Regions from separate parts of the Methylophilus sp. Leaf414 genome, predicted to be linked through region 1. Evidence: predicted binding sites of a transcription regulator. Region 1 holds the regulator's gene; each other region holds the start of a gene.

Region 1 (3,341 bases):
GATAATACGGTTATTGATGGTCTGCGCCAGATCATTTTCACTGCTGGAAGCAGGCTTGGTATCGGCCAGGCCAATCGCAGAAAGCCGCTTGCTGATCACGCCTCGTGTACCCAGTATCCCTGCCACACGTGCGGCCTGAGTCGCGGTTATTTCCCAGCGTTTTGCCTCTGGGTTAGGATCATCAGCAAACGCATGGCGGTCAATGTGACCTTCCACCTGTATGGTGCGATATTCGTTTTTCAACACTTCGCTCACCAGTTTAATGACATACGGGCCTTCGTCCGACATCGTGGATTGATCGGGCTTGAACAGCAATTTATTCTGTATGGCAATATCCACCCCAAACTCACCTTGTTGCACGGTGATGGCTTTTTGTTCTATCCAAACGGATAAAACGTTGGCCAATTGTTGACCGATGGCACGCATTTTTTCCATGTCGCGCTGTTTTTTCTCCTGGTACAAATAGCTCAGCGGCAATGGTTTCTTGATGGCGCTCAGGTTTTGCAAAGAGGATGGATTTTCAGTATTCAGCGACGGCGCTTGGCTAGGATTACCCTGAAAAGCATTCACTACCGAATTGGATAATGTCTGGTATTTGTTCAGGTTAATCGTTGATGTGGCATACATCACCACAAAAAAAGCGAACAGCAGGGTGATGAAATCCGCATACGAAATCAGCCACCTGTCGTGGCTTTCATCATCGTCATCGTAGATCTTACGCCTGTACATCACGACTCCCGCAGGCGCAAATAGGCTTCCAGACGTTCACTGACCAGTTTCGGATTATCGCCTCTGGCGATAGAAACCCAGGCATTCAGGAGCATTTCACGGCGTGAGATTTCATGCTGGATATGGCCCTTTAGCTTATTGGCAATCGGCAGGAAAACCAGGTTGGCCAATGCCACACCGTAGATGGTTGCCACAAAAGCTACCGCAATACCGCTACCGATTTTGGCAGGATCTGAGAGATTTTCCATGACGTGAATCAGCCCGAGTACCGCGCCCAGAATACCTACTGTCGGCGCATAACCACCGGCAGCTGACCAGATTTTGGCGGCATCGCGCTCTTGCACTTCAAAGTAATACATATCAATGGCACACACTTCGCGGATGCGGTCAGCCGGTGTACCGTCTACCAGCAATTGCAAGCCTTTGCGTACAAAAGGATCTTGCTCGCGCTTGATCTGGCTTTCCAGGGATAAGACACTTTCCTTACGAGCCTGCAAACTCCATTGGTTAATGCGCTGGGCCAGCTTGTGACGGTCGTCTTCAGGATGTACGAATACCCAGCGCAGCATGCGCAGGCCTTTGATAAATGTTTTCAGTTCGGTTTGCAGCAAGACTGCACCGACCGTGCCCAGCATGACCACCACAAACGCTGACGGTTGCATCAGCGATTTAAGGTGTCCCCCTTCAATCGTTTGACCCAGCACCAGGCCGGCGAGGGCGATAAGCAGGCCTGCCAGGCTACCCCAATCCATCAGGAGACTCCGGTCCAGGATTTGTCACGCATGGACGCACGCAAGCGGGCTACGGCCTGGCTATGCAGCTGGCAGACGCGTGATTCTGACACATTCATAATGGCGCCTATCTCTTTCAGGTTCAGTTCCTGTTCGTAGTAAAGGCCCATCAACATTTTTTCTCGATCTGGCAAATTATCGATGGAGTCAATCAACGCCTCACGGAAATCGCTTTCCAGCAAGGATTTAACCGGGTCATTGCTGTCATCATCCACAAAGCGGTCTAGGAAGTGCTCGCCACCACCGTCGTCATCATGAAAATCTTCATAATAAATAAGCTGGTGACCCTGACAGTCGCTCAATACATCATAGTAGTCTTCGAGACTGAAATTCATGTGTTTGGCGATTTCTGATTCGGTAGGCGGGCGGCCCAACTTTTGTTCTAGCTGTTGCACGGCTACTTCGATATCTCGCATGTTTTTGCGGATACCACGTGGCAGCCAGTCGGCGCCACGTAATTCATCCAGCATGGCGCCGCGCACACGTTGTGAGGCATAGGTCTCAAACTGCGCACCGTGCGTATCTTCATAACGTTGAATAGCATCCATCAGGCCTATCATCCCGGCCTGCACCAAATCATCGACCTCCACGCAAGAGGGCAATTTTGATTTCAGCTGGTATGCCATTTTCTTAACCAGGCCGCTATGCTGCTTGAGCATCTGGTCAGTATTGTTAGTTTTGCCTTTAGCGGTATACATGTTATCCCTCTTTACTCTAGGCAGCAGCCAGTGACGACGTGCTTACACGTTGATCCAGGCTTCTGGCAATGGCCTTGAATGCCAGTGCAGACTGCGTTGCCGGAGATGACTCCAGGCCATGACGGTTTTTCAAGCCATTGGCTTGAATATTTTCTGTCTTTTGTACCACTTTATTTTCAGGAATAGCACCCAGAAAACTCAGGGAAATTCCCAGGAACTGCTGGCAGACCTGGTTCAGTCGCATAAAATATTGCTGGCCCTGCTCATGGCTGGAGTCCGTCACCACTACGCTTAATGGCAATTGCCCATGCTGCTGGCAAAGGCGCTTGATTGTCATATAAGCCGATTTAATGGCTGCTTCATTACGCCCCATCTGCAACACTAATGTATGTTGTGCCATCACGGGCAATATCAGGGTCTGGTCAAGCGGATCTAATAATGCTTCTATAATCACGGTATCGTAGTCATACGCAAGTTGACTCACTATACCGTTAAGCTCTGTTTTTAAATCGCCGGATAAGGACGAGGTTAATATGTCAGTTTCAGCCAGCGTCGCCAGATCGTAACCTTGCGGATGCTTGACCACCGCGCGGCTGAGTATGCTTTGGCGCAAAGCCACCGCATGTAGTGTGTATTTTGTCATAGGTCGTTGCTTAGCCTGGATTAGCAATAGACGCTGCCCAGGACCCACCATACTTGCCGCCAACTGGCTGAGCCAGGTTTCAGCAGGCTGGCCATTCGCCCCCATGACGCTGATCACACGTGCTGATGAGCGGGCCATGATACGGCGCAATCCATCAGCCTGGTCATGGTAGTTAAACATGCTGCTGCTCTCCTTGCGCTTGCATCATGCTTGAGATCACCAGCGGCAACTCTTCATCCAGATACTGGTATGGCAGGCTGGCCTGATGTGGTGTTAACACACGTTCAACCAGTGCATGTTTGTTTGCCACTTCAATATCTTCCGGTACACGTTGGCCACTGGTCGTGTAGAAAAGGCGCATACGCTCACGGATCAGCACATCCAGCACATTGCCAATCGCTGCCGCTTCATCCAGTTTGGTGACGATACAACCGGCAATATCATGCTTTTTATAGCTGCGCATCACGTCAGTGAGGGTTT
Region 2 (3,341 bases), on a different contig from region 1:
ACAATCGAGGCAGATACAGACGCATTTTTCGCATTGATTGCATCCCGAATACCAGCCAGCGTATTGTTGGTGCTATCTATCGTAATACTGATCGCCTGTTTATCCGCATTGGCACTAAAATTTGCCGGAGTACCGTTTCCGCTATCCGCAGCGGTAAAAGTGCCGAACGAAATATTCAGGGTACCGGTGCCGATGATGTCTGTGGCATTGGCATAGGCAGAGGTAGCAATTTTTTGCGAAGCCGCCAGTTGCGTAACGGAAATATTGTAGTTTCCATTTGCCGCTGTACCGTCAGCCGTGGCTACGATACTGCTGCCATCAGAAACTTTGACTGATTGTGCTGTGAATTTGGCTGCAGTAGCCAGTTTATCCACTGCTGCCTGAAAAGCACTTAAACCACTATTCAGTTTACCGTAGGCAGAAAGCTTGCTGTTATAGGATGTAATCTGGGTCTGGATTTGAGTTAATGGCTGTTTCTCAATCGTCATCAATCCTGTCACAATCGAATCGATTGCTAAGCCGGATGCCCCGGTTGTGGATGTAATTGAAGCCATCTTTTATTCTCCAGACACTTTAAACAAAGTTACCCTAGACCGTTTGCCTGATCACCAGGCCACGCAACTTATCCAGGGTTTTACTAATCGCAAGCACTTCTTCATTCGGGATCTGGCGTAATACCTTTTGCGTTTCGGTATCCACTACTTTCACCACAATGCGATCAGACTCATCATCAATTGAAAACTCAATGGTCTGCAATGCAGGGGCAACATACTCATTCAGTTTGTTGACTGCACCTGTCAAGGTTGCCTTGTCTAACACCTCAGCAGGTTTTTGCTCACCACTTCCATACTTCACCAACTTAAGACTGTTTACAGCAGCCAGTCCGCTTACCGGACGTCCGCCTACTCCATCTATAGATTGACTCATGATAATGCTCCTTCTGCTTAACCTAAATCCACAGAGACGGGTCTCTGTGGATGGGATTCAACTGGTTAGGGAATTAACCTCTTAACAGTGTCATCACTTGGTTAGGCAACTGGTTCGCCTGAGCCAACATTGCTGTACCAGCTTGTTGCAGGATCTGAGCACGTGTCATCTTCGCTGTTTCTGAAGCAAAGTCGGCATCCATGATACGAGACTTGGCAGCAGACATGTTCTCAGACGAAATTTGCAGGTTGCTGATCACAGATTCAAAACGGTTCTGGTAAGCACCCAATGTCGCACGGTTGGTGTTCACTGTATCCAGTGCCGCATCGATCGCTGTCAGTGCAGCAGAAGCAGAAGCTGCTGTAGACAGGGAACCAGACATACTTACCGCAGCTACAGAGCTAACGCTGATGGTGTCAGATGCATCTGCACCTACCTGGAACTGATAGCCCTGACCTAAAGCTGGCTCACCGTTAAACTTGGTGGCAGTGCTCAAGCGGGTCAATTCTGAAGACAGTTGTGAGAATTCAGCATTCAGGTTTGCACGGTCACCAGAGCTATAAGAACCGTTAGCAGCCTGTACAGCAAGTTCACGCATACGTTGTAAAGCGTCAGTACCTTTGCTCAAACCACCTTCAGCAGTTTGCAGGAAAGAAATCGCGTCGTTAGAGTTACGAACCGCTACATCCATACCGCGGATTTGTGCGTCCATACGTGTAGCAATTGCCAAGCCAGCAGCGTCATCTTTAGAACTGTTAATGCGCAGACCTGAAGACAAACGTTGAATCGATTGATTCATGCTTGATTGTGAAGCACTCAGGTTACGTTGTGCGTTTAAAGATGCAATGTTTGTGTTAATTACAGCAGCCATGTTATTTCTCCTTGAGAGTCGTATATCCAGTTAAGTGTCAAATCGTCGTATTACTATTACTTCAACGTTGATTCGCTTACTACTTACTAAATCTTGCTAATTCATCGTTGTTGTTTATGTTATCGACCGCTTCCGAAATTTCTTTAATGTTGCATTTAAAATTTCTTTTTTTACATCTTTACATCGGTCGAGCACTTGTTTCTGTTAACGACGGCTCTTCGGAGTTCTTTAGTCCTTATTTAAATTTAATGGTTATAAATTCAATTTGACCTATTTTAAATAAGGCCAGCCCAAACTCATTTGCGGAGTTAGCCGTGAATCACCTCTTAATTTATTTAACTAGCTGATGCGATATCTGCCTGCAAAGCAACCTTATATATAGATAAGGATTTAAAGGTACTTTAAGGCGTTTTTCACACAATTAATTTCATGCCCTGCACTTCATAATTCCTACAGATGTTCAGCTCGCCTTTCTGGCGGATGTGAACAAGGCATATATATAGGAGTGTTGCATGGCATCAGTTTATGTAGGTATGACGGTAGATATTCTGCATCACGGGCATATCAATATCATCGAGCAGGCAAGAAAGTACGGCGATGTCACGATTGGTTTATTGTCGGATGCGGCTGTGGCAGATCACAAACGCTTGCCCTACCTGACTTATGATCAACGTAAATCTATCGTTGAGAACATTCGCGGTGTGGTCAATGTCGTACCACAGGACGAATGGGACTACGCACCCAACCTGCTGAAACACAAACCTGACATCATGGTGCATGGCGATGACTGGCTGGATGGTCCATTACTGCCTTATCGTGAACGCGCCCGCGCAGCACTGGCTGAATATGGCGGCCATCTCATTGAGATTCCTTATACCCGCGGCATCTCATCCAACGAGATGCTGGGCCAGATACAAACGCTGGGCACCACGCCGGATATCCGCCGCCGTACCTTAAAAAGATTGCTGGCTGCCAAACCGATTTCCCGTTTTATCGAAGCACATAACCCTATCTCGGCCCTCATTGCAGAGCATGCGATCGCCCAACGCAATGGCAAGAACTGCCAGTTCGATGGTTTCTGGTCCAGTTCACTGACGGACTCCACTGCGCGCGGCAAACCGGATATTGAAGCACTGGAGATCAACAGCCGTTTATCCAATATCAACGATATTTTCGATGTCACCACCAAACCATTGGTGATGGACGCTGATACCGGCGGCAAGCTGGAGCACTTTGAACTCAATGTGCGCAGCATGGAACGCCTTGGTATTTCCGCCACCATCATTGAAGACAAGATAGGCTTAAAAAAGAATTCTCTGTTTGGCAATGAGGTTGCGCAATTGCAGGATGACATTCAACCCTTCTGCGACAAGATCGCCGCCGGCCGTGCCGCCCGTGTCAGTGATGACTTTATGGTGATTGCGCGTATCGAAAGCCTGATCCTGGAAAAAGGCATGGAAGACGCCGTCAAACGTGCACAAGCTTATGTCGGTGCAGGCGTGGACGGCATCATGATACACAGCCGCCAGAAATCGCCGGACGA
Region 3 (3,341 bases), on a different contig from region 1:
GCGTGAGAAGACTGGAAGCACTGCGCCTGGACCGTGCTGCCAGGCGTGAGCGTCAAGGCGACGTCAAACTCAACCTGGATGCGGGTGAACGCAGCGGTAAACTGGTGGCAGAGCTTGATCAGGTCTACAAGTCATATGGCGATAAAACATTGATCAAAGGGTTCAGCACCCGTATTTTACGTGGCGATAAAATTGGTTTGCTCGGCCCGAACGGCATTGGCAAATCCACGCTGTTGAAGCTTATTCTAGGTGACATTGAAGCGGATAGTGGCGACATTCAGCGTGGCACAAAAGTGAATGTTGCTTATTTTGACCAGATGCGCGAGCAGCTGGATGAAGAAGCGACATTGGCCGATACCATTAGCCCAGGCTCGGACTTTGTCGAAATTGGTAATGAGCGTAAACATGTCATCAGCTACCTGGAAGACTTCCTGTTCCCGCCACAACGCTCACGCTCACCGGTGAAATCACTTTCCGGTGGCGAACGCAACCGTTTACTATTGGCGCGCCTGTTTGCCCGCCCCGCCAATGTCCTTGTACTGGATGAGCCGACAAATGACCTGGATATAGATACGCTGGAACTACTGGAGACCCTGTTACAGGATTATACAGGCACTCTTTTCCTGGTGAGCCATGACCGGGCCTTCCTGGAAAACACTGTTACGCAAGTGATTGCGTTTGAAGGACAAGGGAAATTGACGGAATTTGGTGGCGGATACGATGACTGGTTAAGATTCAGCCAGGATCTCAATCAAAAACCCGCTGCAACGCAAAAAGCATCGACCACGCCAGCATCAGCACCCATGCCTAAGGAAACGACAAGAAAATCTTTGAGCTTTAAGGAGCAACGTGAGCTCGAGACCTTGCCTGAAGAGATTGAATTGTTAGAGCAAGAGCAATCAGACATTCAAGCACAATTAGCGCAGCCTGATATTTATAAACAGACACCAGAGCTAGCGAAAACCCTACAGGAAAGACTGAGTGAAATTGAAACGTTAGTCATGCAAAAGCTGCAGCGTTGGGAAATACTGGAAAGTGCGCGTTAATCCAGTTCTATTTAACGTTGGCTTCATTTAATTACACTGCCATCTCGACAATAAAAAAGCCGAATTATACCGATTCGGCTTTTTTATGAAATCTTAAACTAAACAGAGAAGCTTGCGCGTGAACTATTGCCACCATGCGCCTGACCGTTTTTGCCGTACAGCTGTGTGTTATTTGCGGCTTTACCTTGCAGGGCATCCAGTTTTTCCTGGTTGCGTTGAAAATGTTTATTGATCAGCACACCATTCAGGCGATTGAGCTCTTTCGCTTGCGCCAATTGCCGCTGGAAATTTACCCAGGCATCATCGATGGTAGGGCTGGAAAGCAACTCAAGCCATTTGGACATCCCATTCTCATTGGCTTCAAATCCTGCCGCCGCGAGTGCTGAGTAGCGTTGGTTGGCTGCTTCACCCAAGGCTTGCAGGAGCCCTACCCGCTTGTCTACCATTTGCTCAATGATATCCAGGTCGGCAGAGATCAATGCCGTTTGCTCGTTATGCAAATCGTTAACCAACTCGGCCACCAGGGTGGCATCTGCCTCAAAACTAATGGCCGGAACTGAAGTTCGATCTGCATGACTCATAGCATCATCCTTTATTCGGTTTTATTAAATCTTTAACTGTTTGTAGCAAACCATCCGCCACTTTGGCGGTGTCTACCGAGAAATCGCCACGGGCAATAGCCGCTTTGATTTCATCTACTTTATTAGTGTCGAAAACTTCACCGTTTGCCAAACCGGCTTCCAGTGATTGCAACTGCACCGAAGCTGCAGACAATGTCACATTATCTGTGCTGGGGTTGCCGGAAGCGCTGGTAGTTTTTTCGCTACTTTTGCTATTAGTGCTTTTATCTAGCACTGGTTTATCAACGGTACCAAGTTTTTTAATAGAGTCTGAAATGTTCATGCCGCACCTCTGCTTCTGTTTGTCTGGATGTAAGGGTGTCGAAAACCCTCAATTGTTAACAGTACTATCGGCATAGTTTAAGCGAACTTTAGCGCTGAATATACTTTTTATCTCAAGTTTATGATCAACAAGCATTTTTAGCTTTAAAAGTTGTGGCGCAGACTAAAAACGTACATCTACTTTCCCTGAAGCTTGCGCGACACCTTTAATGATCTGGCCATTACTTACCTTCACATCTACCACCTGGCCAACGTTGGCAGTTTGCATGGCGGTTCCATCTGCAGAGATCACAAATCCTTCACCACGGCTGTTTAACTGAACCATTTGTCCCTGCATGATGACTGGCATTGCTTTGAGCAACTCTGGTCTAAGCACTGTACCCAACGGCATATTCAATGATGCTTTTTTACCTTCCAGCATAGAGACATCAGTAATAATCCCTGCAGGTAACTTGGTGATATCACCGGTTTGCATCACGATATCTGATGCTTGCACGGGTGAACCCTGGCTGACCGGCAAACCAATCACCGCATATTCGCCCCATACTTGCACATCCGCTTGTACATATAGCGTCCACGGCTTGGTTGCTGATTGCAAACAGCGCACCCCAATGTGCGTTTTACCCCACAAGCGTGCGCCCTGCACGTTAAATCCTTCCATCAGGTCACAGTCCGCGATACGGATACGGTTATCCAATGGCTGGATTTCAATATTCACTTTACCTGGATAGCCCTGCGTCTGACCTTGCACATACTGCATCACCGTCTGATAAACACGCGAGTGCATATCACTCGCAGCCGGCAATGCCAGCCGCTGGTTAGCGGCAACCGCAGCATTCGGCAAACGATCGGCGGCTTGCACGTGGCAAGCAAAAAGCCAGATCAGGCCTGGAATCACTGGAGCAAAAATGGTAAGCAGACGAGGTTTCATGGAGTCTCATTCTACGCACGGCAGATGTAAATGATTGATGAAATAAAGGGTATTTCACCCTCTTAATCCAAGAATGATTATTGTCTTCGCCGCGTACACTAAGCACAGCTAGTAAAAGTCATGTGTGCGTGAAAGCAGGCCCGCTTATCAGGGTTAACGACGGCAGATGGCAAAACTTTAAATGACCTTGAGATTTCTGTCGGGGAATGCCCGGGAAAGGAAAAGACGATGATCAATAAACTGGATGCTGCGTTTAGTTTTCACCAGACAGCGCTGCGCGTGCGCAATCAGCGCCAGGAATTGCTTGCTTCGAATATTGCCAATGCCGATACCCCGCAATACAAGGCACGTGACCTGGATTTCAAGTCTGCCATGCAAGCAGCCTTGCAACCTAATACAGGCACAGGCACTGCCCAACAACCGGCCGGGCTTTTACAACAAACCAATGGCGCACATCTGAAG

The links. The regulator FliA, encoded in region 1, starts transcription of late flagellar genes. The targets are predictions, from matches to a motif close to CTAAAGTTNNCNNAAANNNTGCCGATANNA.
Region 2: ASG24_RS11265 (flagellin) is a predicted target of FliA. The motif match lies at 2,001-2,030, and genes of this name have one in related genera.
Region 3: flgM (flagellar biosynthesis anti-sigma factor FlgM) is a predicted target of FliA. The motif match lies at 2,012-2,041, and genes of this name have one in related genera.

What each region holds. Positions count from the first base shown of each region.
Region 1 covers NZ_LMQQ01000001.1:18,905-22,245, reverse strand. Annotated here, with positions in the region: gene ASG24_RS00095 (flagellar motor protein MotB) at 1-729, opposite strand, end outside; gene ASG24_RS00090 (flagellar motor protein) at 729-1,481, opposite strand; gene ASG24_RS00085 (RNA polymerase sigma factor FliA) at 1,481-2,218, opposite strand; gene ASG24_RS00080 (hypothetical protein) at 2,235-3,041, opposite strand; gene flhF (flagellar biosynthesis protein FlhF) at 3,034-3,341, opposite strand, start outside.
Region 2 covers NZ_LMQQ01000004.1:501,086-504,426, reverse strand. Annotated here, with positions in the region: gene fliD (flagellar filament capping protein FliD) at 1-554, opposite strand, end outside; gene ASG24_RS11270 (flagellar protein FlaG) at 589-930, opposite strand; gene ASG24_RS11265 (flagellin) at 1,001-1,798, opposite strand; gene aepX (phosphoenolpyruvate mutase) at 2,311-3,341, shown strand, end outside.
Region 3 covers NZ_LMQQ01000004.1:530,370-533,710, reverse strand. Annotated here, with positions in the region: gene ASG24_RS11440 (ATP-binding cassette domain-containing protein) at 1-1,046, shown strand, start outside; gene ASG24_RS11435 (flagella synthesis protein FlgN) at 1,145-1,627, opposite strand; gene flgM (flagellar biosynthesis anti-sigma factor FlgM) at 1,632-1,949, opposite strand; gene flgA (flagellar basal body P-ring formation chaperone FlgA) at 2,112-2,879, opposite strand; gene flgB (flagellar basal body rod protein FlgB) at 3,108-3,341, shown strand, end outside.